One region of the Enterobacter sp. JH25 genome, then DNA from elsewhere that is predicted to be linked to it. Evidence: predicted binding sites of a transcription regulator. Region 1 holds the regulator's gene; each other region holds the start of a gene.

What was found. The regulator CRP, encoded in region 1, controls carbon source genes, mostly activating them, when cyclic AMP is high. The targets are predictions, from matches to a motif close to ATGTGANNNNNNTCACAT.
Region 2: the regulator CRP is predicted to act here: its motif matches at 6,866-6,883, upstream of L2Y28_RS01580 (YjcB family protein).
Region 3: the regulator CRP is predicted to act here: its motif matches at 5,180-5,197, upstream of ydfZ (putative selenium delivery protein YdfZ).

The regions. Positions count from the first base shown of each region.
Region 1 is NZ_CP091319.1:4,265,553-4,273,692, forward strand. Features, by position in the region: gene L2Y28_RS20605 (hydrolase) at 1-22, shown strand, start outside; gene L2Y28_RS20610 (YheU family protein) at 19-237, shown strand; gene L2Y28_RS20615 (phosphoribulokinase) at 268-1,137, shown strand; gene L2Y28_RS20620 (OsmC family protein) at 1,223-1,627, opposite strand; gene crp (cAMP-activated global transcriptional regulator CRP) at 1,938-2,570, shown strand; gene L2Y28_RS20630 (YccS/YhfK family putative transporter) at 2,628-4,715, shown strand; gene L2Y28_RS20635 (aspartate aminotransferase family protein) at 4,712-5,932, opposite strand; gene pabA (aminodeoxychorismate synthase component 2) at 6,020-6,583, opposite strand; gene L2Y28_RS20645 (putative adenosine monophosphate-protein transferase Fic) at 6,614-7,198, opposite strand; gene ppiA (peptidylprolyl isomerase A) at 7,304-7,876, opposite strand.
Region 2 is NZ_CP091319.1:326,397-334,536, reverse strand. Features, by position in the region: gene ghxP (guanine/hypoxanthine transporter GhxP) at 1-1,113, opposite strand, end outside; gene L2Y28_RS01605 (glutathione S-transferase family protein) at 1,411-2,082, opposite strand; gene soxR (redox-sensitive transcriptional activator SoxR) at 2,393-2,851, opposite strand; gene soxS (superoxide response transcriptional regulator SoxS) at 2,950-3,276, shown strand; gene L2Y28_RS01590 (EAL domain-containing protein) at 3,283-4,848, opposite strand; gene L2Y28_RS01585 (sensor domain-containing diguanylate cyclase) at 5,114-6,514, opposite strand; gene L2Y28_RS01580 (YjcB family protein) at 6,946-7,227, shown strand; gene ssb1 (single-stranded DNA-binding protein SSB1) at 7,288-7,812, opposite strand; gene uvrA (excinuclease ABC subunit UvrA) at 8,064-8,140, shown strand, end outside.
Region 3 is NZ_CP091319.1:2,062,081-2,070,220, forward strand. Features, by position in the region: gene L2Y28_RS10050 (ISL3-like element ISKox3 family transposase) at 1-1,088, shown strand, start outside; gene L2Y28_RS10055 (hypothetical protein) at 1,154-1,393, shown strand; gene L2Y28_RS10060 (hypothetical protein) at 1,393-1,710, shown strand; partial or broken gene L2Y28_RS10065 (MFS transporter) at 1,841-3,145, shown strand; gene L2Y28_RS10070 (mannitol dehydrogenase family protein) at 3,369-4,832, shown strand; gene ydfZ (putative selenium delivery protein YdfZ) at 4,877-5,080, opposite strand; gene L2Y28_RS10080 (universal stress protein) at 5,368-5,799, shown strand; gene L2Y28_RS10085 (GntR family transcriptional regulator) at 5,835-6,521, opposite strand; gene ydfG (bifunctional NADP-dependent 3-hydroxy acid dehydrogenase/3-hydroxypropionate dehydrogenase YdfG) at 6,612-7,358, opposite strand; gene dcp (peptidyl-dipeptidase Dcp) at 7,502-8,140, shown strand, end outside.

The sequences.
Region 1 (8,140 bases):
CTATCTGGACGGTAAAAAATGATTATTCCCTGGCAGGATCTCTCTCCCGACACGCTCGATAATCTGATTGAAAGCTTTGTCTTGCGCGAAGGCACCGATTATGGTGAACATGAACGTTCGCTTGAACAAAAGGTCAGCGATGTGAAGCGCCAGCTTAAAAGCGGCGACGTGGTGCTGGTATGGTCCGAACTGCATGAGACGGTCAATATCATGCCACGCAACGCGTTTCACGGCTGATCTTTACACTTTTCCAGTCAGGGAGTTGCTATGTCTGCCAGACATCCGGTTATTGCCGTTACGGGTTCGAGTGGGGCGGGAACCACTACCACCAGCCTCGCCTTCCGCAAGATTTTCGCCCAGCTTAACTTACGGGCGGCAGAGGTAGAGGGCGACAGCTTTCACCGCTACACGCGCCCGGAGATGGATATGGCCATCCGCAAGGCGCGCGATCTGGGTAAACACATCAGCTATTTTGGCCCGGAGGCGAATGACTTCGGCCTGCTGGAGCAAACCTTCCGTGAATACGGGCAAAGCGGTACCGGGCAGTCCCGCAAGTATCTCCACACCTACGATGAAGCCGTGCCCTGGAACCAGGTCCCCGGCACGTTCACGCCCTGGCAGCCGCTGCCGGAACCGACTGACGTGCTGTTTTACGAAGGATTGCACGGCGGCGTGGTGACGCCTCAGCACGACGTGGCGCGCCACGTGGATTTGCTGGTGGGGGTGGTGCCGATTGTTAACCTTGAGTGGATCCAGAAGCTGACGCGTGACATGAGCGAGCGCGGCCATTCGCGAGAGGCGGTCATGGACTCGGTGGTGCGCTCCATGGAAGATTACATCAACTTCCTGACGCCGCAGTTCTCCCGAACCCACATTAACTTCCAGCGCGTCCCCACCGTGGACACCTCCAACCCGTTCGCGGCAAAAAGCATCCCTTCCCTGGACGAGAGCTTTGTGGTGATCCACTTCCGCAACCTGGAAGGCATTGATTACCCCTGGCTGCTGGCGATGCTACAGGGTTCGTTTATTTCGCACATGAATACGTTAGTGGTGCCCGGGGGAAAAATGGGGCTGGCAATGGAGCTGATCATGACACCGCTGGTGCAGCGGCTGATGGAAGGAAAGCAAATCGCGTGAGTTGTTTTGCCCGGTGGCGCTGCGCTTACCGGGCCTACGGGCGTGCTTTTGTAGGGCGGGTAAGCGAAGCGCCACCCGCCAAAAATTAAGCCTCGATCACTTCATACGAATGGGTGATGTTTACCGCTTTCTCCAGCATTAGCGCCACAGAGCAGTATTTCTCCGCTGACAGGTCAACCGCACGCGAGACCGCCGCATCCTTCAGTTCTTTGCCGGTGACGATAAAGTGCAGATTAATATGCGTGAACAGACGTGGCGCCTCTTCGCGACGTTCTGACGTCAGCTTCACTTCACAATCGGTCACGTCATGACGGCCTTTTTGCAGGATCGACACCACGTCGATCGCACTGCATCCACCTGCCGCCATCAGCACCATTTCCATCGGGCTTGGAGCTTTATCGCCGGAGTTCCCATCCATCAAAACCTGGTGCCCGGAAGCAGACTCGCCCAGGAACGTTAACCCTTCAACCCATTTCACACGCGCTTGCATATTCACTCACTCCAACGTTGCATTTTTTATGACAGATTACGTGTACGTTACATTTCTCGCAACGGAAGGCGACCTGCGTCATGCTGAAGCGAGACACCAGGAGACACGCGGCGAAAGCTATGCTAAAACACTCTGGATGCTACAGTAATACATTGACGTTACACATGTATGCAGAGGACATCAAACTTTACTGGCTGCGAAACGTTACGACAGCCGACTTCCCAGGTATGGGTAAGAATTCGATTGCAACCCCAGAGTCCGGATGCATCTTATGACTCTGGTGACAGCTTATAACAGAGGATAACAGCGCATGGTGCTTGGCAAACCGCAAACAGACCCGACTCTCGAATGGTTCTTGTCTCATTGCCACATTCATAAGTACCCATCAAAGAGCACGCTGATTCACCAGGGTGAAAAAGCGGAAACGTTGTATTACATCGTTAAAGGCTCGGTGGCCGTGCTGATCAAAGATGAAGAAGGGAAAGAGATGATCCTTTCTTATCTGAACCAGGGCGATTTTATCGGTGAACTGGGCCTGTTTGAAGAAGGCCAGGAACGTAGCGCCTGGGTTCGTGCAAAAACAGCATGTGAAGTGGCTGAAATTTCTTACAAGAAATTCCGTCAGCTGATTCAGGTCAACCCTGACATCCTGATGCGTCTTTCTTCCCAGATGGCACGCCGTCTGCAAGTGACCTCTGAGAAGGTGGGTAACCTCGCCTTCCTGGACGTGACCGGTCGTATCGCGCAGACTCTGTTGAACCTGGCGAAACAGCCAGACGCCATGACCCACCCTGACGGTATGCAAATTAAAATTACCCGCCAGGAAATCGGTCAGATCGTCGGCTGCTCCCGTGAAACAGTGGGCCGTATCCTGAAGATGCTGGAAGACCAGAACCTGATCTCCGCCCACGGTAAAACCATCGTGGTTTACGGGACCCGTTAATTCCGGTAAAACGGCGTGCCGCCGCAGGGTGGCACGCCGTTTTTGTCTCTACTCCTTATGTGGCGCAGGCTGATCTATCACCCGGAAGTTAACTACGCACTGCGACAAACGCTGGTGTTGTGTCTTCCCGTGGCCGTGGGCCTGATCCTCGGACATCTTCAGCAAGGCCTGCTGTTTTCCCTCGTGCCCGCCTGCTGCAACATTGCCGGTCTGGACACCCCGCATAAACGCTTTTTCAAACGCCTGATTATTGGCGGCTGCCTGTTTGCCGGCTGTAGCCTTGCCGTGCAACTCTTACTGGCCCGCGACATTCCTCTGCCGCTGATCCTGACCGTGCTGGCGATGACGCTTGGCGTAACCGCTGAAATCAGCTCGCTGCACGCCCGCCTGCTTCCCGCGTCGCTGATTGCCGCCATCTTCACCTTAAGCCTTGCGGGCAATATGCCGGTGTGGGAGCCATTGCTGATCTACGCCCTCGGCACGCTGTGGTACGGGCTGTTTAACTGGTTCTGGTTCTGGTTGTGGCGGGAACAGCCGCTTCGCGAATCCCTGAGCCTGCTCTACGTGCAGCTTGCTGAATACTGCGAAGCAAAATACACCCTGCTCACGCAACATACCGACCCGGAAAAATCCCTGCCGCCGCTGCTGGCACGCCAGCAAAAAGTGGTGGATCTGATCAGCCAGTGCTATCAGCAGTTGCACATGCTTGCCGCCAACAAAAATCATGAATATAAGCGGCTGCTGCGTACCTTCCAGGTCGGGCTGGATTTGCAGGAGCATATTTCCGTCAGCCTTCATAATCCGGAAGAGGTGCAAAAGCTGGTGGAGCGCAGCCATGCGGAAGCGGTGATCCGCTGGAACGCGCAGACCGTCGCGGCGCGCCTGCGGGTGCTGGCTGACGATATCCTCTATCACCGCTATCCGACGCGCTTTAACATGGACAAACAGCTCGGCGCGCTGGAAAAGATTGCGCGTCAGCACGCGGATAACCCGGTCGGGCAGTTTGCCGCCTGGCATTTCAGCCGCATCGCCCGGGTGTTGCGCACCCAGCGCCCGCTTTATACCCGGGACCTGATGGCCGATAAGCAAAAACGACTGCCGTTGCTGCCTGCGCTCAAAAGCTACCTGTCACTGAAGTCTTCCGCCCTGCGCAACGCCGCAAGAATTAGCGTCATGCTCAGCATCGCCAGCCTGATGGGAATGGCCCTGCACCTGCCGAAACCCTACTGGATCTTAATGACCGTGCTGTTTGTCACCCAGAACGGCTATGGCGCCACGCGGGTGCGCATTCTGCATCGGGCGGGCGGCACGATGGCGGGGCTGATTATCGCGGGCGTAACGTTGCACTTCCACGTGCCGGAAGGGTATACGCTGGTCGGCATGCTGGCGATTACGATGGTGAGTTATCTGATCATCCGTAAAAACTACGGCTGGGCGACGGTGGGCTTTACGGTAACGGCGGTGTACACCCTGCAGTTGCTTACGCTCAACGCCGATCAGTTAATTATTGCCCGCCTGGTCGATACCCTGATTGGCTGCCTGATCGCCTTTGGCGGCATGGTCTGGCTGTGGCCGCAGTGGCAAAGTGGATTACTGAGGCAAAACGCCCACGACGCGCTGGAGGCGGATCAGCAGGCCATTCGCCTGATCCTGAGCGACGACCCGCAGCCGTCTCCGCTGGCCTACGAGCGCATGAAGGTCAACCAGGCGCATAATGCCCTGTTCAACTCCCTTAACCAGGCCATGCAGGAGCCGGGCTTCAACTCGCACTATCTGGCAGACATGAAGCTGTGGGTCACGCACAGCCAGTTTATCGTCGAACACATCAATGCCATGACCACGCTGGCGCGCGAGCACACCATGCTGACGCCGGATCTGGCGCAGCGCTATTTGCAGTCGTGTGAAATTGCCCTCCAGCGCTGTCAGCAGCGTCTGGAGTACGACGCTCCGGGCGAGTCAGGGGATTCGAACATTCTGGAAGCGCCGGAGACGCTGACCCACGGGCCGATGAGCACCCTTGAGCAGCATTTACAGCGCGTTCTCGGGCATCTCAACACCATGCACACCATTTCGTCGGTGGCATGGCGTCAGCGTCCGCATCACGGGATTTGGTTAACGCGCCGGTTAAAACGAACCGCGTATTAGCCTCTGACGATCTTCGCCACCGCCGCAGCAAAACGGGTTAACCCGTCTTCGATGTCTTTGTCTTCCACCACCAGCGACGGCGCGAAGCGCATCACGTCCGGCCCGGCGTTGAGCACCATGACGCCTTCGTGCGCGGCGGCGTGCAGGAAATCGCGCGCGCGGCCTTTGTACTGAGGCTTCAGCTCGGCGCCGATCAGCAGTCCCATCCCGCGGATTTCACTGAAGACATCAAACTGTTCGTCAATCTGCTGAAGATGTTTCACAAAAAGGGCGCGTTTCGCATTCACGCCATTCAGGACGTCCGGCGTATTAATGATGTCGAACGCCGCTCCCGCCACGGCGCACGCCAGCGGATTACCGCCGTAAGTGGAGCCGTGTGAGCCCACATGAAATGCGGAAGCAATATCCTGGGTGGTGAGCACCGCGCTGACCGGGAAACCGCCGCCGAGCGCTTTCGCGCTGGTCAGAATATCCGGCGTTACGCCGTAGTGCATATAAGCGAACAGGTCTCCGGTACGCCCCATCCCACACTGCACTTCATCAAACACCAGCAGCGCCTGGTGCTCGTCGCACAGCTCACGCAGACCTTGCAGAAATTCCGGGGTGGCCGCCGTGACGCCGCCTTCCCCCTGAATGGGTTCGACCACCACGGCACAGGTGTGATCGTCTATCACCGCTTTAACGGCGTGCAGATCGTTAAACGGCACGTGGATGATATCCGCAGGTTTCGGACCAAAGCCGTCGGAATACTTCGGCTGGCCGCCAACGGAAACGGTAAAGAACGAGCGACCGTGGAAGGCGTTATGGAAGGCGATGATTTTGGTTTTGTACGGACTATGACGCGTGGTTGCGTAGTAGCGCGCAAGCTTAAAGGCGGTTTCGTTGGCTTCGGTGCCGGAGTTCATAAACAGCACGCGTTCGGCGAAGGTGGCATCGATGATCTTACGCCCCAGACGCAGCGCCGGTTCGTTAGTGAACACGTTGCTGGTGTGCCACAGCGTTTCGCCCTGCGTTTTCAGCGCGTCCACCAGCGCAGGATGGCAATGGCCCAGCGCCGTCACCGCAATACCGCCTGCGAAATCAACATACTCATTGCCCTGCTGATCCCAGACGCGGCTGCCTCTCCCTTTCACCGGGATAAACTCAGCCGGTGCATAAATCGGCAGGATCACTTCATCGAATGTCGCGCGGGTAATTGCTGGTTGTTCAGTTGCCATGTCATGACCATCCATTTTTATGTCACAGTGATTGTGAAAATATAATCACAAAATATGCATAAAAAATCACAACAAGGCAACAGATATTCAGCGATTAAGGAAATTGGCCAGCAGTGCGTGCCCCTGTTCGCTGAGAATGCTTTCCGGGTGGAACTGCACCCCTTCCAGATCGTACTCGCGGTGGCGAATGCCCATGATTTCCCGGGTCTCACTCCAGGCGGTCACTTCAAAGTCTGCGGGCAGGGTCGGCGGATCAATCACCAGAGAATGGTAGCGCGTCACGGTTAACGGATTGTTTAGCCCCAGGAATACGCCGGTACCGGTGTGCGTGATCGGTGAGGTTTTGCCGTGCATGACTTTCGCGGCACGGACAATGCTGGCGCCAAAGACCTGCGCAATGGCCTGGTGACCCAGGCAGACGCCCAGAATCGGCAGCTTGCCCGCATAGTGGCGGATTACCTCCAGCGAGATACCGGACTCCGACGGCGTACACGGCCCGGGCGAAATCACGATTTTCTGGGGCGCCAGCGCGTCAATGTCAGCCAGCGCGATCTCATCGTTACGGCGGACAACCACCTCTGCCCCCAGCTCACAAAAATACTGGTAAAGGTTCCAGGTAAAGGAATCGTAGTTATCAATCAGCAGAATCATGGCGGCTCCTGAAAAAATGGCAGCCCTATTTTACTCAGATCCCCGCGCTTCGCTCACAACTTTGGCAAAGATAGCATTCAGGGCGGTCAGATCACCCATCGCCCCGCTCTGGTTGGCAGATGCCCAGTCGTCCGGGTCGATCCCCTGCCAGTTCAGCACGTAGCCCGCATGGATCGCCAGCTGTTCAAAGAAGATCCGCTGAGCCACGCCATTACCGCTCATAAACGGATGTAGCATGTTGATTTCACAGTAGTAATGACTGATTCCGTCTGTAAACTCTTCTTTCTGAAGGCCCACCAGATATTTATCGCTTTCCAGCGAAGCCATCAGCTCATTACCCACCTTCTCGATGTACTCGAAATGGCAAAATGGAATGTCGCCCTTGGAGATATCGGCGGTGCGCAGCTCGCCAGCGCCTTTCATTTCGTTGCGGAATAAATGGCGGTGAATAAGGCACAGATGGGGTAAACCCGGTGCAGAAGGCCCCAGTGCCAGCATCTCGATATCGGGTTCAGCGGGACCCTTGCCTTTTTCAAGGAGGCAACTGGCCTGAAGATTGGCGCTACGCTGTTGCTCCCAGAGTCGGGATTTTTGCTTGTCGGTGAGTTTTTTCACTACGCCTCCCTGAATAGTCCGTTTGCCACAAGTATAAGCAGCAAAACGCGCTTTCGCAGGGAGGGCGGAAAGACACGGGCAGGATGTGCCCGTGTGAGGGAACGATTACGGCAGCACTTTCGCGGAGAGAATCACCACTGGCTTAGACGGCACATTCTGGTATGGACCGACATCGTGAGTCTGAACCTGAGAGATCTTGTCCGCCACGTCCATGCCTTTCACCACTTTACCGAACACCGCGTAGCCAAAGTCGCGCTGGCCGTGGTCCAGGAAGGCGTTATCCGCCACGTTGAGGAAGAACTGGCTGGTGGCGCTGTCTTTATCCGCCGTACGCGCCATAGAAATGGTGCCGCGCTTGTTCAGCAGGCCGTTATCCGCTTCATTTTTGATTGGCGGGTTAGGCTTTTTCTGCTGCATCTGCTCGTTGAAACCGCCGCCCTGAATCATAAAGCCCGGGATCACGCGGTGGAACGTGGTGTTGTTATAAAAACCACTGTTCACGTAGTCGAGGAAGTTTTTCACGGAAACAGGGGCTTTCTGGCTATCCAGCTCCAGCTCAATATTCCCCGCAGAGGTAGTCAGCAGGACGTGAGGGTCTCCTTTGGCTGCCAGCGCAGCAGGGGAAACGGCAGAAAGAGCAAACACAGCTGCGACAGCCGCCAGTGTTGATTTGAGCATGAGAATTCCTTAACAAAGCGCAGTATAAAAAGCGAATGGCTTGATTCTAAAGAGCAGTATGACCCCAGACCAGTCTTTTACCTAATTTTACGAAATTGAAACAATTATTACCGCGCAAACGATTGTTCACCCCGCGATATAATGTGATCTCCATCACGTTAAAGCCTGCAATTGTGCTCAATATTTTCTGAAAAGATTTAATTAGATCACTTTCGCGACTAAAATCTGCCCGCTCAAACGCAGTCATTGCGTTTTTCTTTACTT
Region 2 (8,140 bases), 780 kb from region 1:
CAGGCCGACGTACATCAGCGCAGGTGCGGTCGCGTAAGCTGGCACCAGATAAGAGAGCGGAGAGAGGAACAGGATCAGCAGGAACAGTACGCCAACGGTAATAGCCGTCAGGCCGGTTTTGCCGCCTGCCGCCGTACCCGCTGCGGACTCAATGTACACTGCCGCTGGCGCTGCACCCACCAGGCCAGAGAAAACGCTGCTCAGGGAGTCGGTGGTCAGCGCTTTGCCGCCGTCAATGATCTGGCCGTCTTTGTCCAGCAGGTTAGCCTGCCCCGCCACCGCGCGGATGGTCCCGGTGGCATCAAACACCGCGGTCATTACCAGCGCCAGCACGCTTGGCAGGATCACCGGGTTCAGCGCGCCAACAATATCCAGGCTGCCAATCAGGGAGTTACCGTTGTCATCGCTCAGCGACGGCATGGCGAAAATCCCGGAGAAATGAACGGACGGGTCGAAGATCAGACCGACGATGGACACGCCGATAATGGTCAGCAGAATGCCGCCCGGCACTTTCAGTTTTTCCAGGCCAATGATCACCGCCAGACCCACCAGCGACATAATTACCGGGAAGCTCGCGAAGTTACCCAGCGCAACCGGCAGGCCGTCCAGCGGGTTCTTGATGACCAGACCCACGCCGTTGGCGGCAATCAGCAGCAGGAACAGGCCGATGCCGATACCGGTGCCGTGCGCCACGCCCTGCGGCAGGTTGCGCAAAATCCAGCTACGGATGCCGGTAGCAGAGATCACGGTGAACAGTACACCCATCAGGAACACCGCGCCGAGCGCTACCGGGACGCTGATATGCTGGCCCAGCACCAGGCTGAAGGCGGTAAACGCGGTCAGGGAGATGGCGCACCCGATCGCCAGCGGCAGGTTCGCCCACAGGCCCATCACAATCGAACCCACACCCGCAACCAGGCAGGTGGCAACAAAGACCGCCGCTGGCGGGAAGCCCGCTTTGCCGAGCATGCCCGGCACCACGATGACGGAGTACACCATCGCCAGAAACGTCGTCAGACCGGCAACAACTTCCTGGCGCACGGTGCTGCCGCGAGCAGAAATTTTAAACATGGCGTCAAGTGAACCGCCGGTACGCGCAGATGGCGTAGACATAGAAAACATCCCCTGAAAATTTTTATTGAAAGTCCGTAAGCGTGGTGGAGACTCCACTGCCAGCGAAACGTCAAATCCTTGTGCTGCGTTTGCGACGAAAGGGGCGTCACAAAAAAAGCAAACGTTTAGCTCCGCGCTTACAAAACGGGTGGTCAAATGTAGGCAAACGATTATCTAGCCTAATACCCGCCCTTTTCAACTGAACTTTCTCGTTTTTCGCTAAAATTGCCTCATGACGATGAAGAATTAAGCAGAGGATGCGCAAACGTTATCGTCCATGCGCAATTTCGTTACATTTCATCCCCCGCCGGGTATCGTCAGCGGGCCGCCTTTCGCAAGCGTTGTCTGCCAGCCCGGACGTGCCTCCACTCTCTGTTTCCACGCCGCTATGTGGTCGAGATTGTCGATGCCGCCTCTCGCCAGCAGGGCGAAGAGGGGAAAACTCATCTGGATGTCCGCCATGGTCAGCGTGTCGCCGGCAAACCAGCTGTTTTCGGCAAGATGATCGTTAATAAAGCGCGCATGCGTTTCCAGCTGGCGGTTGAGATACGCTTTTTGCACCCCCTGCCCCAGCGCCTTACCCAGCGTGCGCAGGCCAAACGGGACGGGGGGTTTGCCGAGGCTGTTAAATACCAGCTTCATTAACAGCAGCGGCATCAAGGACCCTTCGGCGTAATGCAGCCAGAAGCGATACTGCACTTTATGGGCGGGATCTAACGGTTTGAATCGTGACGCCGAATCGTACGTTTCCTGAAGATATTCCAGAATCGCGCCTGATTCAGCCAGAACCAGTCCGTTATCTTCCAGTACCGGGGATTTTCCCAGCGGATGCACTTTTTTGAGCGCGTCTGGTGCGAGCATGGTTTTTTCGCGCTGGTAGCGCACAATCTCATATGTCAGACCCAGTTCTTCCAGCGCCCAGAGGACGCGATGGGAACGAGACTGGTTAAGGTGGTGGACCGTTAGCATGATGTTCTCCGGTGATTCATACTTTTTAACTATAGAAAACTGAACAACTTCACGAAAAAAATTCGGCTAAAATCTCATCATCTCCGGTGGCAAAAACGGCGGCCGGGCATAGAATTAAAGTGTCAGTACAAACCGGAACCTCCTCCACAAGCTCGACACGAGGAGTACTGATGTCGGGGGAAACCCTCCCGTGAGCCAGCGGGATAGAGAGAAAGACAAAGACCGGAAAAAACTAAAGCGCCCTTAGTGGCGCTTTAGTTCTTTATGCTTGTTGCCGGGTGGCGGCTGCGCCTTACCCGGCACACACCTCTCAATCCTCCTCCAGCAACCGCGCCCCTGTTCCCTGCTCGCCCAGCCTGTCACCCGGGTTACGCAGCGGACAATCGCTACGTGATAAACACCCGCAACCAATGCAGCCATCCAGTTCATCGCGCAGGGCCACCAGCGTGTGAATACGACGATCCAGTTCTTCTCGCCACTGGGACGACAGCTGCTTCCACTCTTTCGCGCTCAGCGAGTGTCCTTCCGGCAATACGCCGAACGCGTCGCCGATGGTAGCCAGGGGGATGCCGATACGTTGCGCAATTTTGATAATCGCCACGTAGCGGAGCACATCGCGGGTATAGCGCCGCTGGTTTCCGGCGTTACGGATACTTTTTATTAACCCTTTGCTTTCATAGAAGTGGAGCGCCGACACCGCCACGCCGCTTCGTTTCGCCACTTCACCGGGGGTTAACAGCGCTTTGATGCGCGGTAATCTCTTTTCCATAAAACCTCTTTACCTCAAGTTAACTTGAGGAATTATACTCCCCCGCAGAGAAAACGACGAATCAACCAGGACAGATGTCTCCACAGAGGGGTAACCTTATGTCGCATCAGCAAATTATTCAGACGCTTATTGAATGGATTGATGAACATATCGACCAGCCGTTGAACATTGATGTGGTCGCTAAGAAGTCGGGCTATTCGAAATGGTATTTACAGAGAATGTTCCGCACCGTAATGCATCAAACGCTGGGTGACTACATTCGCCAGCGCAGGCTCCTGCTGGCGGCGCAGGCGTTACGCTCAACGCAGCGGCCCATTTTTGATATCGCAATGGATCTGGGCTATGTGTCGCAGCAGACCTTTTCCCGCGTCTTCCGCCGCGAGTTTGACCGTACGCCGAGCGACTACCGCCATCAGCTCAATTAATGCGTGTTAACGCAAGGGTTGCTGCTGCCAGGCCATAAATGCCTGGGGCGACATCGCTTTCGCGAAGTGCCATCCCTGACAATACTGCACGCCACGCTTCAGCAGCCAGCTCACCTGCTCCCCCGTCTCGACCCCTTCCGCAATGGTTTTCAGCCGCAGGCTTTGCGCCATCTCAATGATGTGCTCGGCAATCAGGTGGCTGGTGCTGTTGGTGGTTAAGGTATCGATAAAAGATTTGTCGATTTTCAGGATATCGACGTTCAGCGAATAGAGGTTATGCAGGTTAGAGTAGCCGGTTCCGAAATCATCGATCGCCACTTCATACCCCGCCTGGCGAAACGCCTGAATGACCGGCGTGGTTTTCGGCACGTCAATAAACCCCCGCTCCGTCACCTCAATTTTGATTTGCTGCGCGCGAACCGAGTAAAAGCGGGCTTTGTCGGAGATCAGGGCAATAAGACGCGAAGAGTGAAAATCTGACGCCGACAGGTTAATCGAGACATACAGATCGGGGTGAGCGGCAAGAAAATGGCCCAGATCGGTGAACACCTCCTCCACGACGTAATCCGTAATGCGCTCAATCATCCCCTCTTTTTCGGCCAGGGGAATAAATTCCGCCGGGCTCATAACCTGACCGTTGAATCCTGGCCAGCGCAACAACGCCTCTGCTCCCACGCACTGGTTATTTTTTATATCAATAATAGGCTGATAATGGACGCACAGCTGGCGTTTATTCAGCGCCCGGTGCAGAAGTCGGCCAGGCGAATTGAATTCACGGTGTGTTCGCGACCACACCAGCAAAATAATAATGCTGCAAATCATCCCCAGCGGTAGCGTCAGAGTAGCCTGATGATAAAGCGTTTTATAAAAACGGGCATTGGAGGTTGAAACGATGGCCGCAATGGGACGCTGCTCTGATTTTACGATCGTATAAAAACGGTCATCTTTCTGAAAAGTCGTTTCCTGATGTCGGAGCATCGAATGCAATAAAGAAATATTGGCTTTCTGACTCACAGAAAAGAATGCATTGCTGACGGTGTCATACACTCCCCACGACAGGGAACGATCGTCTGACATCACCTCACTGTACGAAAGCGGGTTGACCACTGCGACATAATTTCCGCGCTGCATATATATCATTTTATAACCATTAAAAAATGGTGTATCGCGAAAATAATAGATAGCAACGTCGGGTTTACGTGTGTAATTGGCAGCGGGGATGATGTAAGGATGATCCGGTGTAAAAAGGGTCGAGCAGAGAAAGTCCTGGCCTTCAGCATAAATTAAATCGGCAACAAAAAGGCGACCGCGGGAAACGTTCAACATATATTGACGATGCTCCGGCGTACACACTTTACCCTGATATTTTTCTGCGTCTTCCCGGGCCATATCAACCTGTTGAATAACCCGTTCAGTTTTGTTTAAAGCAAGTTCAGCAAACGTGCGCAGCTGAGCGCTGATTTCCGACACGGCTCTAAGCTGGGCAAACCATAGCGCAAGCATCACCGGCAGCATAACTACCATGATAATCCCGACCGCTTTGAGCATTTTGCGCCGCGCGCTACGATTCATTTCCCGCTCTGTATCCCTGCATGTTGTACGCCTGTAGCAATGAAGACCGGCTGCTTTGATAAACAGGTGATTACGTTGCATGAATCATGGGAAGTTAGCAACTGACTTTTGGTATTAAAAATCCTAAAATTCGTGATGCCGATAATATTTTCCCGTAAGCCAAACTAAAAGTATTCATTTCGTTTCTGATAAGGATAATAATTACCCGCGACAGGTGTGGAAAATTTGTTGGCTGAAATAGCCTGCTCTTTGTTCTTATGCTGATTTATAAATAATCAGACGCCAGAACCGTTTTTCCTCTTCCCGTACGCTTGGCGTCATATAATGCCTGATCGGCACGCATCAGTATGGCAGAAGTATCCCGTTGCCCCTGACAGACTTCAACCACCCCGGCGCTGAAAGAGAGTACCAGCGTTTTATCGCCCACACGCAGCGGTTTTGAGATCAGCGCGGCACGCAGCCGGGAAGAGAGCAACGTAGCGGCCATACCATCCGTACGCGCCAGCAGAAGAACAAACTCTTCGCCTCCTACCCGTCCCAGTGCCGACCCGGCCGGGCTCACTTCGCGAATACGGTCGCAAAAGTGAATCAATGCCGCATCGCCAACCTGATGTCCCCACCGATCGTTGATCTGCTTGAAATAATCGAGGTCGAACATCAGGAGACAGAAATGGCTACTGACATCCTGCGGCGAACTGGCTGCCAGCGCCATTTTGAGCCGCTGTAAAATTGTCGAGCGATTCAGACAGCCCGTCAGATCGTCCGTGGTGGCTTTGACGGTCAGCTGCTGTTCTGCTTTTTTACGTTCGGTGATATCGAGGCCAATATTGAGAATGGAGTTATCCGGTAAAAGGATGTTTGACCAGAGGATGGTTAACGGCGTCCCGTCTTTACGCACCGGGTGCCATTCGTACATATCCTTAAGTGGTGCGAAACGAACCGACTCCTGCACGCGCTGTCGCTCCTCGGGATCCGGGTAAAACAGGGCCAGCGGATCGGGGTGCTCGCCGATTTCAGTCATACTCCAGCCAAAGACTTTTTCGCATTCGGCGTTCCACAATACACACCGGTTATGCCTGTCAAAGGCGTTCATCAATACCGGAGCACGTTCAAATAAAGTTTTATATTGCGTGACGACGCGCTGCATCTCTTGCGCTGTTTTTTCCCGCACGATGATGTCATCAAAATAATCTTTTAGCTTCTCGACCAATACCACCACGATATTTTTCAATATCGGCAACGAGGTCAGTTTTTCATTAAAAGCCAAAAAGAAATAACCACTGCACTGTCTGCCATGCGCTGAGAGTTTACATAGCACGCCGCTTTGCAGCCGCGCATAGCCCGGGTGCTGAGGGGAAAATACCGCCCGGCCAATATGCTCTTTCCAGTAGATAACGCGCCAGGCGCGGTGATGCCGTTGCAACAGGGTGCTGGCAAGAAAATCCGCCACGTTGAAGGCGTGACACGTCACGTCGCCGGCACAAACCACGCGCGGCCCGTCTGCGGATTCGACACTGACCCACGAGAGATTTGCCCCCAGTGCGCTGTTGATGATTTCCAGCATTTCAACCGGCGAACACTGCGCGTTGAGTTGTGGCATCAGCTTCGCCAGGGCGTGCAGAGCCTGCATGCTGTCGTTAATAATCTCGCGTCTTTTTTCTTTCATTATCTTTTCGCAGGTCATTAATCGAGAGAGCAACCGCAATAACTCATATCTGAATAAAAGAATAAGACCACGGAATCAAAGAGTATGCTGAGTGTTAAAAAAGAATAAAAATCCAAATAATTCAATGTGATGAATTATTTTTGCGGGTACATTTATTGTTCCACACAAGCATAATCCATAGACATACTGCTGTAAACGCTATACAGCCGAGGGTGTTTTGCAAAGGTTTTGCTATCTGAATGAATTAAAAATAAAAATTCCGGCTAAGCGCCGATCTGAGCGAGTACGATATATTTTCCCCGGTTATAAACCCACTTTTACCTCATACGATACTGGCGAATAAAACAGCAAATGTGATATAGTTCACACATCTTATGTAACGAGAAACATTGTTTCATTCCAGTTCGTCTGTTTTGTCGAGGATGGGTTTTATGGCAACCATTACCACCAGCATGGTGCTCCTGCGCTGGCCGTTGTTGAGCGCGGTTTTGATGTTCCTGGCCAGCACGTTAAACATTCAGTTCCGAAAGTCCGACTACGCAGGTCTTGCTGTGATTAGCACCCTGTTAGGGTTGGGTGCCGCATGCTGGTTCGCGACAGGTTTGCTCGGCATTACGCTGGTGGATATGGCCGCCGTCTGGGAAAACATTAAAGTGGTGATGGTTGAAGCCATGAGCCACACTCCGCCAGACTGGCCGATGGTGATTACCTGATAGCCTGTTATAAAAAACCCAGACATTGTCTGGGTTTTTTGTGTTTCACGCGTCTGGATATCAGAACGGGATATCGTCGTCGAAGTCCATTGGCGGTTCGTTAGACGGTGCCGGAGCAGACTGCTGCTGAGGACGAGACTGCGCGCCGCCGCTGAACTGATTGCCGCCCTGAGGCTGTTGAGGCTGACCCCAACCGCCCTGCTGCTGGCCGCCACCTGCCGGTGCGCCACCGCCCTGACGACCACCCAGCATCTGCATGGTGCCGCCTACGTTGACCACCACTTCCGTGGTGTATTTTTCCTGACCGGATTGATCGGTCCATTTGCGGGTACGCAGCTGGCCTTCGATATAGACCTGAGAACCCTTACGCAGATACTCACCGGCCACTTCAGCCAGTTTGCCAAACAGCACAACGCGGTGCCATTCGGTCTGCTCTTTCATTTCACCGGTCGCTTTATCACGCCAGGATTCGGAAGTAGCCAGCGTAATGTTGGCAACTGCGCCACCACTCGGCATGTAGCGTACTTCCGGGTCCTGGCCCAGATTACCGACGAGAATCACCTTGTTTACGCCTCTGCTGGCCATGTTCGTGTCTCCTGAATACGTTTCTTAATAGTGTAAACGCGCGAGTGTACCATTTCCATGCGACACTTTGATAGTTGCGTAGCATGTTCCAGAGTTCTCTCGCGGACTCGACATTGTTACACAGTGAATCAGAAAATGCATTCCAATACTGTATATTCAAACAGGTCATTTTGTGTCATAATTAGCCGTTTCTGACAGCCGTTTGTCCTTCAAACAAATCAGGCAATCCGTGTTCCAACCGGGAAAGGTGAATGGATAAGATCGAAGTTCGGGGCGCCCGCACCCACAATCTCAAGAATATCAACCTCATAATCCCTCGCGACAAACT
Region 3 (8,140 bases), 2.2 Mb from region 1:
GTCCGACCTGCGGTAAATCCTGTTCTGTTCACGATCACCGTCATCGTAAATGGCGCCATCTTGATACCTGCCAGTTCACCACTATTGTTGAAGCCGATGTTCCACGAATTATGTGTCCGGAGCATGGCTGCCTGACGTTGCCTGTTCCGTGGGCTGGCCCCGGAAGCCGGTATACGTTGCTATTCGAATCGTTCGTTCTCTCATGGCTGAAAATCAGCACCGTTGATGCTGTCAGGAAGCAACTTAAGCTCAGTTGGAATGCGGTTGACGGCATTATGACCCGGGCAGTTAAGCGAGGTCTTGCCCGGATAAAAAAGCCATTATCCGCCCGTCATATGAATGTGGATGAGGTCGCCTTTAAAAAAGGACATCGTTACATAACGGTGATCTCCGATCGCGATGGTCGGGCGCTGGCCTTAACGGATGATCGCGGCACAGAGAGTCTTGCCGGCTATCTTCGCACGCTCACTGATGGGCAGTTGCTGGCTATCAAAACGCTCTCAATGGACATGAACGCGGGCTATATAAGAGCAGCGCGTATCCACTTACCCAGTGCGGTTGAGAAAATCGCCTTTGACCGCTTCCATGTGGCGAAGCAACTGGGCGAGGTAGTTGATAAAACCCGTCAGAATGAACATCCGCACCTCCCTGTTGAAAGCCGACACCAGGCAAAAGGAACCCGCTTCCTGTGGCAGTACAGCGATAAGTGGATGACCGAATCCCGGCAGGAAAAGCTGATGTGGCTGCGTGCACAGATGAAGCTGACGAGCCAGTGCTGGGCGCTGAAAGAGCTGGCAAAGGATATCTGGAACAGGCCATGGAGCGAGGAAAGACGGAGTGACTGGCAGAGATGGTTGGCGCTGGCGGCTAACAGTGACGTTCCCATGATGAAAAATGCCGCGAAAACGATAGGAAAAAGGCTGTACGGGATCCTGAATGCGATGCGACACAGTGTCTCAAACGGAAATGCGGAGGCACTTAACAGCAAGATCAGGCTGCTGAGGATAAAAGCCAGGGGATACCGAAACCGGGAGCGCTTTAAACTGGGGGTGATGTTCCACTACGGAAAGCTGAATATGGCGTTCTGAGCCTTCCCACCATGATCGGGGAAGACCCATATGCATACAGTCAATAAGCAAGTGTGGGTGCTGCTATGCCTCGTCAATATGATATTCACGCAGCTTTTTTAGCCTCTATAGAGCAAAATCCAAAGGGTTACCTTTGTCTCAAAACGAACAAATTCATCAATAATTTGCGCGAGAAGAACTGGCATTTCAGCCAGGCAGACGCTAACGCATGGATTGAGAGATACCAGCCAGATTTTGCTGATAAGACGACGGACGGCAGTGATAACCGTTACTGGATCTTGCGTAACATGGGGAGGGTGCACTGATGGGATTTCCTTCACCGGCGGCTGATTTCGTAGCACCGCGTTTATCTCCGGAAATTATCTGCGGGATCGGCATGGACAGCCGCATCCTCGAAACCTCGTCTGGCTTTGCGGTTATCGAGCCGTGCACCAGACTGGTACAGAATCAGGTTCTGCTGATTCTGTCCGGCGGTCGAACTCAGTTTGCCCGGGTCATGGGTCGGGCGTTAATCACGGATGATGGCGAAGCGATCGAGGGGGAGGCTGCGGAAGAGGTTGAGGTGATGGGGCGGGTGACGTTCTTCATCAACAGCGTGATCGAAGACGACAGGGTGGTTTGATGGGGCATGTATGGGGCAAAAAATTAGCGCAAAACAACTCAAAACCTCTGAAGGTAGTGATTCATCTTGCGCTAATGCTTTGTTTGAGACCTGCTTTTAACTCACCTCAACTCAGAACCTTCTTTAAGTGCTGGATATTATGGATTTCCAGCTCTACTCCCTTGGCGCCGCGCTGGTATTCCATGAAATCTTCTTCCCTGAACAGTCCGCGGCCATGGCGTTGATCCTGGCGATGGGGACCTATGGGGCAGGCTACATCGCGCGTATCGTCGGGGCATTTATCTTCGGCAGAATGGGCGACAGAATTGGCCGCAAAAAGGTGCTGTTTATCACCATCACCATGATGGGGATCTGCACCACCTTAATCGGCGTCCTGCCAACCTACGCGCAGATCGGGATTTTCGCACCGGTGCTGCTGGTGACGCTGCGTATTATTCAGGGGCTGGGCGCGGGGGCAGAAATCTCCGGCGCAGGTACCATGCTGGCGGAGTACGCGCCGAAGGGTAAACGCGGCATCATCTCCTCGCTGGTGGCCATGGGAACCAACTGCGGGACGCTGAGCGCCACGGCGATCTGGGCCGTGATGTTCTTTGCCCTCGATCGTGAAGAACTTATTGCCTGGGGCTGGCGCGTGCCGTTCCTCGCCAGCGTGGTGGTGATGATCTTCGCCATCTGGCTGCGTATGAACCTTAAAGAGAGCCCGGTGTTTGAGAAGGTTAACGACGCTGAAACCATTGCGCCGGTTGCTGCGCAGGATATCTCATTAGGCGCGATGTTTAAGAGCAAATCGTTCTGGCTGGCGACGGGGCTGCGCTTTGGTCAGGCCGGCAACTCAGGTTTGATTCAGACTTTCCTTGCCGGATATCTGGTGCAGACGCTGTTGTTTGATAAGGCGATCCCAACCGATGCGCTGATGATCAGTTCGATTCTCGGCTTCCTCTCCATCCCGCTGCTGGGCTGGCTGTCCGATAAAGTGGGGCGCCGTCTGCCGTATATCCTCCTTAACATTTCAGCCATTATTCTGGCTTACCCGATGCTGTCGATTATCGTCGATAAGAGTTACGCGCCGGGCGTGATTATGCTCTCTATCATCGTTATTCATAACTTTGCGGTGCTCGGGCTGTTCGCGCTGGAAAACATCACCATGGCAGAGATGTTTGGTTCGCGGAACCGCTTTACCCGCATGGCTATTTCGAAAGAGGCGGGCGGGCTGGTAGCTGTAGGCTTTGGTCCGGTGCTGGCGGGGATCTTCTGCAACATGACCGGGTCCTGGTGGCCGATTGTGGTGATGCTGGTGGCGTACTCGCTGATTGGGCTGATCTCCGCGTTGCTGATGCCGGAAGTGCGCGACCGCGATTTGAGTGAAGCCGAAGATGCTGCGGAGGCTCCTCATAAGGAATCGGTAGCCTACGGCGCGCTCTCTTCACGCCGCTAGTGGTTTACATCTTGCGTTACCTGTCACACAACTTTTTACTGATGTCACACCACATGGCGAAAAGTTAATGTAAATCAAGATCTGAAAACGATGTATCAGTATGGTTAATGGCAGCGTTTTTTGACTCCGACTGCCATTCTAGTTGGTGTAGTCAGCAGGCGCTGCCGCTCTTAAAAGGAAGCGGCAGTGGATCACAGCTTTCATTAATTAACGAGTCTCAATCATGGAAAACCGGTTATTACAGGCGAAGGCAACGCATCCTCAATACGATCGCGACAGCCTCAACGCACGCATTGTTCATTTAGGGTTTGGCGCGTTTCACCGTGCGCACCAGGCGGTGTACACCGATATACTCGCCGCAGAACAGGGCAGCGACTGGGGTTACTGCGAAGTTAACCTGATTGGCGGCGAACAGCAGATCGCCGATCTGAAGGCACAGGATAACCTTTATACCGTGGCAGAGATGTCTGCCGATGCGTGGACGGCGCGCGTGGTCGGCGTCGTCAAAAACGCGCTGCATGCGCAGATCGACGGGCTGGAAACCGTGCTGGCGGCGCTGTGCGAGCCGCAGGTCGCCATTGTTTCCCTGACCATCACCGAGAAAGGATATTGCCACTCCCCGGCAACCGGACAACTGATGTTCGATCATCCGTTAATCGTTGCAGACCTGCAAAACCCGCATCAGCCTAAATCTGCGCCGGGCGTGGTGGTTGAGGCGCTGGCGCGTCGCAAGGCGGCGGGGCTACCGGTATTCAGCGTGATGTCATGCGATAACATGCCGGAAAACGGCCACGTGATGCGCAATGTGACCTGTGCCTACGCGCGCGCCGTAGACGGCGATCTGGCGGACTGGATCGAAGCGAACGTCACCTTCCCGTCAACCATGGTGGACCGCATTGTGCCCGCCGTCACGGCTGATACGCTGGATAAAATCGAACAGCTGACTGGCGTACGCGATCCGGCAGGTGTCGCCTGCGAGCCGTTCCGCCAGTGGGTGGTGGAAGATAATTTTGTTGCCGGACGCCCCCAGTGGGAAAAGGCCGGTGCGGAGCTGGTTTCTGATGTCATTCCGTTTGAAGAGATGAAGCTGCGAATGCTTAACGGCAGCCACTCGTTCCTGGCCTATCTCGGCTATCTTGCCGGTTATCAGCACATTAACGACTGCATGGAAGATGAACATTATCGCGCAGCCGCGCATGCGCTGATGCTGATAGAGCAGGCGCCGACGTTGAAAGTGCGGGGCGTGGATTTGGGTCGTTATGCCGACCAGCTGATTGCGCGTTACAGCAATCCGGCCCTGCGTCACCGCACCTGGCAAATCGCCATGGACGGTAGCCAGAAATTGCCGCAGCGCATGCTCGATTCCGTGCGCTGGCACCTTGTCCACCAGAAACCCTTCCCGCTGCTGGCCCTCGGCGTGGCGGGCTGGATGCGTTATGTCGGCGGTGTGGATGAGCAGGGTAACGCGATTGAGGTGAGCGATCCGCAGCTGGCGGTGATTCAGGCGGCGGTAAACGGTAGCGCTGAAGGTGAAAGCCGCGTTAGCGCGCTGTTGGGCATTGAGGCTATTTTCGGTAACGAGCTGCCGAAGGACACGGTATTCGTGGCTGCCGTCATGCAGGCCTATCAAACGTTGCTGCAAAAAGGCGCGAAGGCCACGGTTGCTGAGTACGCAGCCCGGCTTTAACGCTTTGACATGCCGCCGTTCGCGGCGGCATGTCGGGGCACAGCTTAGTGCATCCCCAGGCGAATCAGCTCAATCGGTTCGAACTTACCTTCGCATCCTTCCACTTCAACCGTTTTACCACGACGCACCTGCTCGGCATTAAGGCCGTCGCTGTGGATCGCTTTAATCACGCCGAACTGACCTGTGCCGCTAATCATGACGCGGCTGCCAGTGGTGATTGCATTTCGGTTACGGTCGTATGTCATCATGGTATTTTCTCCTCTCGCACTTATCCGTTACGGCGCTAATTCAACGGCTGCCGTTCACGGGGCACTATTAATACGCCTCTCTTAAACGAAATTATTTGCTTTTGATCAAGCTCACACTTTTTTCTTATTTCCTGATGGCGTTGACGGTTCAGGACACCGCTTTACAAAGCGGACAGTTATTTTCCTTAATTGATAGTTTCCAGACGCAAGTGTTTAGGCTTTGTTTATATCCACAATGCCATTCTGGAGGCAGAAAATAACCCTTCATCGGAAAAGGAGTCAGGCTTATGTATAAGAAAATTTTGATGCCTGTTGACGTGTTTGAAATGGATCTAAGCGATAAAGCGGTACGCCACGCGGTCAACCTCGCGAAATCGGAAGGCGCGACGATCACCCTGGTCAACATTCTCCCTAACAGCAGCCGTTCGTTACTGCGGGGGTTCAATGCCGATATTAAGAAGTTCGAAGAGTATATGACCGCCGAGTCGGATAAGAAGATGAAGGCACTGAAACGGCTCTTTGATGTGTCCCCAGAAAATATTGATTGTGAAGTACGTTTCGGCAACGTACGCGATGAAATCATCCAGCTCAGCAAAGAGGGGAAATATGACGTTATTGTTATTGGATCAAGAAACCCGAGCATGACAACACATCTGCTGGGCTCGAATGCTGAAACTATCCTGCGCTACGCCACTATTCCGGTATTAGTGGTCCGCTAATCACTTCGCCGCAACCGAAAGGGGGCGGCGAAGCTTTATTCTTCGCTAAACCACTCGCGGTTTTCCTGACGAATTAACTGAACTGACTCGCTAATTTCCTGAAGGTGAAGCGTCATCGCTTTATCTACGGCTTCCACGTCGCGTTTTTCCAGTGCGCTGAAAATATCGTGATGCTGGCGCAGCAACATCTCTGGCGGAGAAACATGGTCGAGGCTCATGTAGCGCACGCGGTCTATGGTAGCTTTGATGTTTTCGACGGTATCCCACGCGAGCTGGCACTCGGCGATCTGCGCCAGTTTCTGGTGAAACTCGTCGTCCAGCTGGAAAAAGTCGTTTAACTGTTTGCGGTCGATGGCAATGCGTTGCTGATGCAGGTTTTGCTCCAGCAGGTAGCACTGGTTATCGTTGATGAGCGACGCGGCGCGACGCACAACGGCGCACTCAATGGCCTGGCGAACAAAACAGCCATTCCGTACCTGCGAAAGCGAAATTTTATTTACATAGCTGCCGCGCTGAGGGCGGATCTGGATAAGGCCGTTTTCTGCGAGCTTAATAAACGCCTCGCGCACGGGCTGACGGGAAACGTCAAAACGTACCGAAACCTCTTTTTCTGAGAGTGGCGTTCCCGGTGGGATCAGGCAGCGAACGATATCACGGCGTAAGATGCGATAAATTTGCTGATTTACAGGCTGGGTAGGATTAAGTTGCGATTCAGCGGCCATGGGTTGTGATTTCTCAGAGAGTTAACCTGAACATACTACCATTCTTTTAACCGTCATCACATACCCGGCCCGCAGGCCGGGAAGGGTGAATTACCCGCGATGCACGCTGAGTCCGGCATAGGTCTGGCTGACGGGCATCATCTCAACCGTGTTGATGTTGACATGCTTCGGCAGCGTCGCGACCCACCAGACGGTTTCGGTGATATCTTCCGGCGTCAGCGCATTCGCATTTTCATAGGTTTTATCCGCTTTCGCGTCATCGCCTTTGAAACGCACGTTGGAGAATTCCGTTCCACCGACCAGACCCGGCTCAACATCGGTCACGCGGATCGCGGTACCGTGCAGGTCGGTGCGCAGGTTCAGGCTGAACTGGCGTACAAAGGCCTTGGTTGCGCCATAGACGTTGCCGCCCGCGTAAGGCCAGCTGCCTGCGGTGGAACCGATATTAATGATATGACCACGGTTACGTTCAACCATGCCCGGCAGCACGGCGCGGGTCATGTACACCAGGCCTTTGTTGTTGGTGTCGATCATGTTCTCCCAGTCTTCCACGCTGGCTTTGTGGGCAGGCTCCATGCCCAGCGCCAGGCCAGCGTTATTGACCAGCACGTCGATTTCACGCCATTCGGCAGGCAGGTTGGCAATCATCTCTTCAATGGCGGCGCGGTTGCGCACGTCCAGCTGTGCGGTCAGGATGCTGTCGCCCAGCTCGTCTTTCAGCTCCTGGAGACGCTCCTGACGACGACCCGTTGCAATCACCTTATGTCCGTTGGCGACGAAGCGACGCGTGATGCTTTCACCAAAACCTGCTGTCGCCCCGGTAACTAATATAATCATCTCACTGTTCCTCAACGCTTTTTGTGTTGTACTACCATAGCACGCTCTCGGGCGGGTCGTTAAGGCAACATTTGTATGACGCCATTGCAGGCCGGAGCAGGCTGGCCTACTCTGGTGAAAAATACCGTGCTCAGGAGTAAACGATGTCGGTCAACAACCCTTTCTTTGACGTTAGCCTGCTGCCTTATCAGGCTCCGCGTTTTGATGTGATAGAAGACAGCCACTATCGCCCGGCGTTTGATGAAGCAATACGCCTCAAGCGTGCAGACATTGACGCGATTATCGCGCAGAGCGCCGCGCCGGACTTCAACAACACCGTGCTGGCGCTGGAAATGAGCGGGGCCATGCTGTCGCGCGTCAGCAGCGTGTTCTTCGCCATGACGTCCGCACACACCAACGATTATCTTCAGGCACTGGACGAGCAGTTCTCCACCGAACTGGCCGGACTGGCGAACGATATCTGGCTAAACGATACGCTTTTCGCCCGCGTGGAAGCCGTCTGGCAGGATCGCGACACGCTGGATGCCGAATCCCGCCGACTGACGGAGGAGACGTATCAGCACTTTGTTCTTGCGGGCGCGCGTCTGAACGCCGATGAAAAAGCCGAGCTGAAAGCCCTGAATACCGAAGCCGCCACCCTGACCAGCCAGTTCAACCAGCGCCTGCTGGCGGCGAATAAGGCGGGAGGGCTGGTGGTGGATGATGTTCACCAGCTTGACGGACTCAGTACGGAGGAGATGGCTGCCGCGGCTCATGCTGCCGCAGAAAAAAGGCTGACGGAT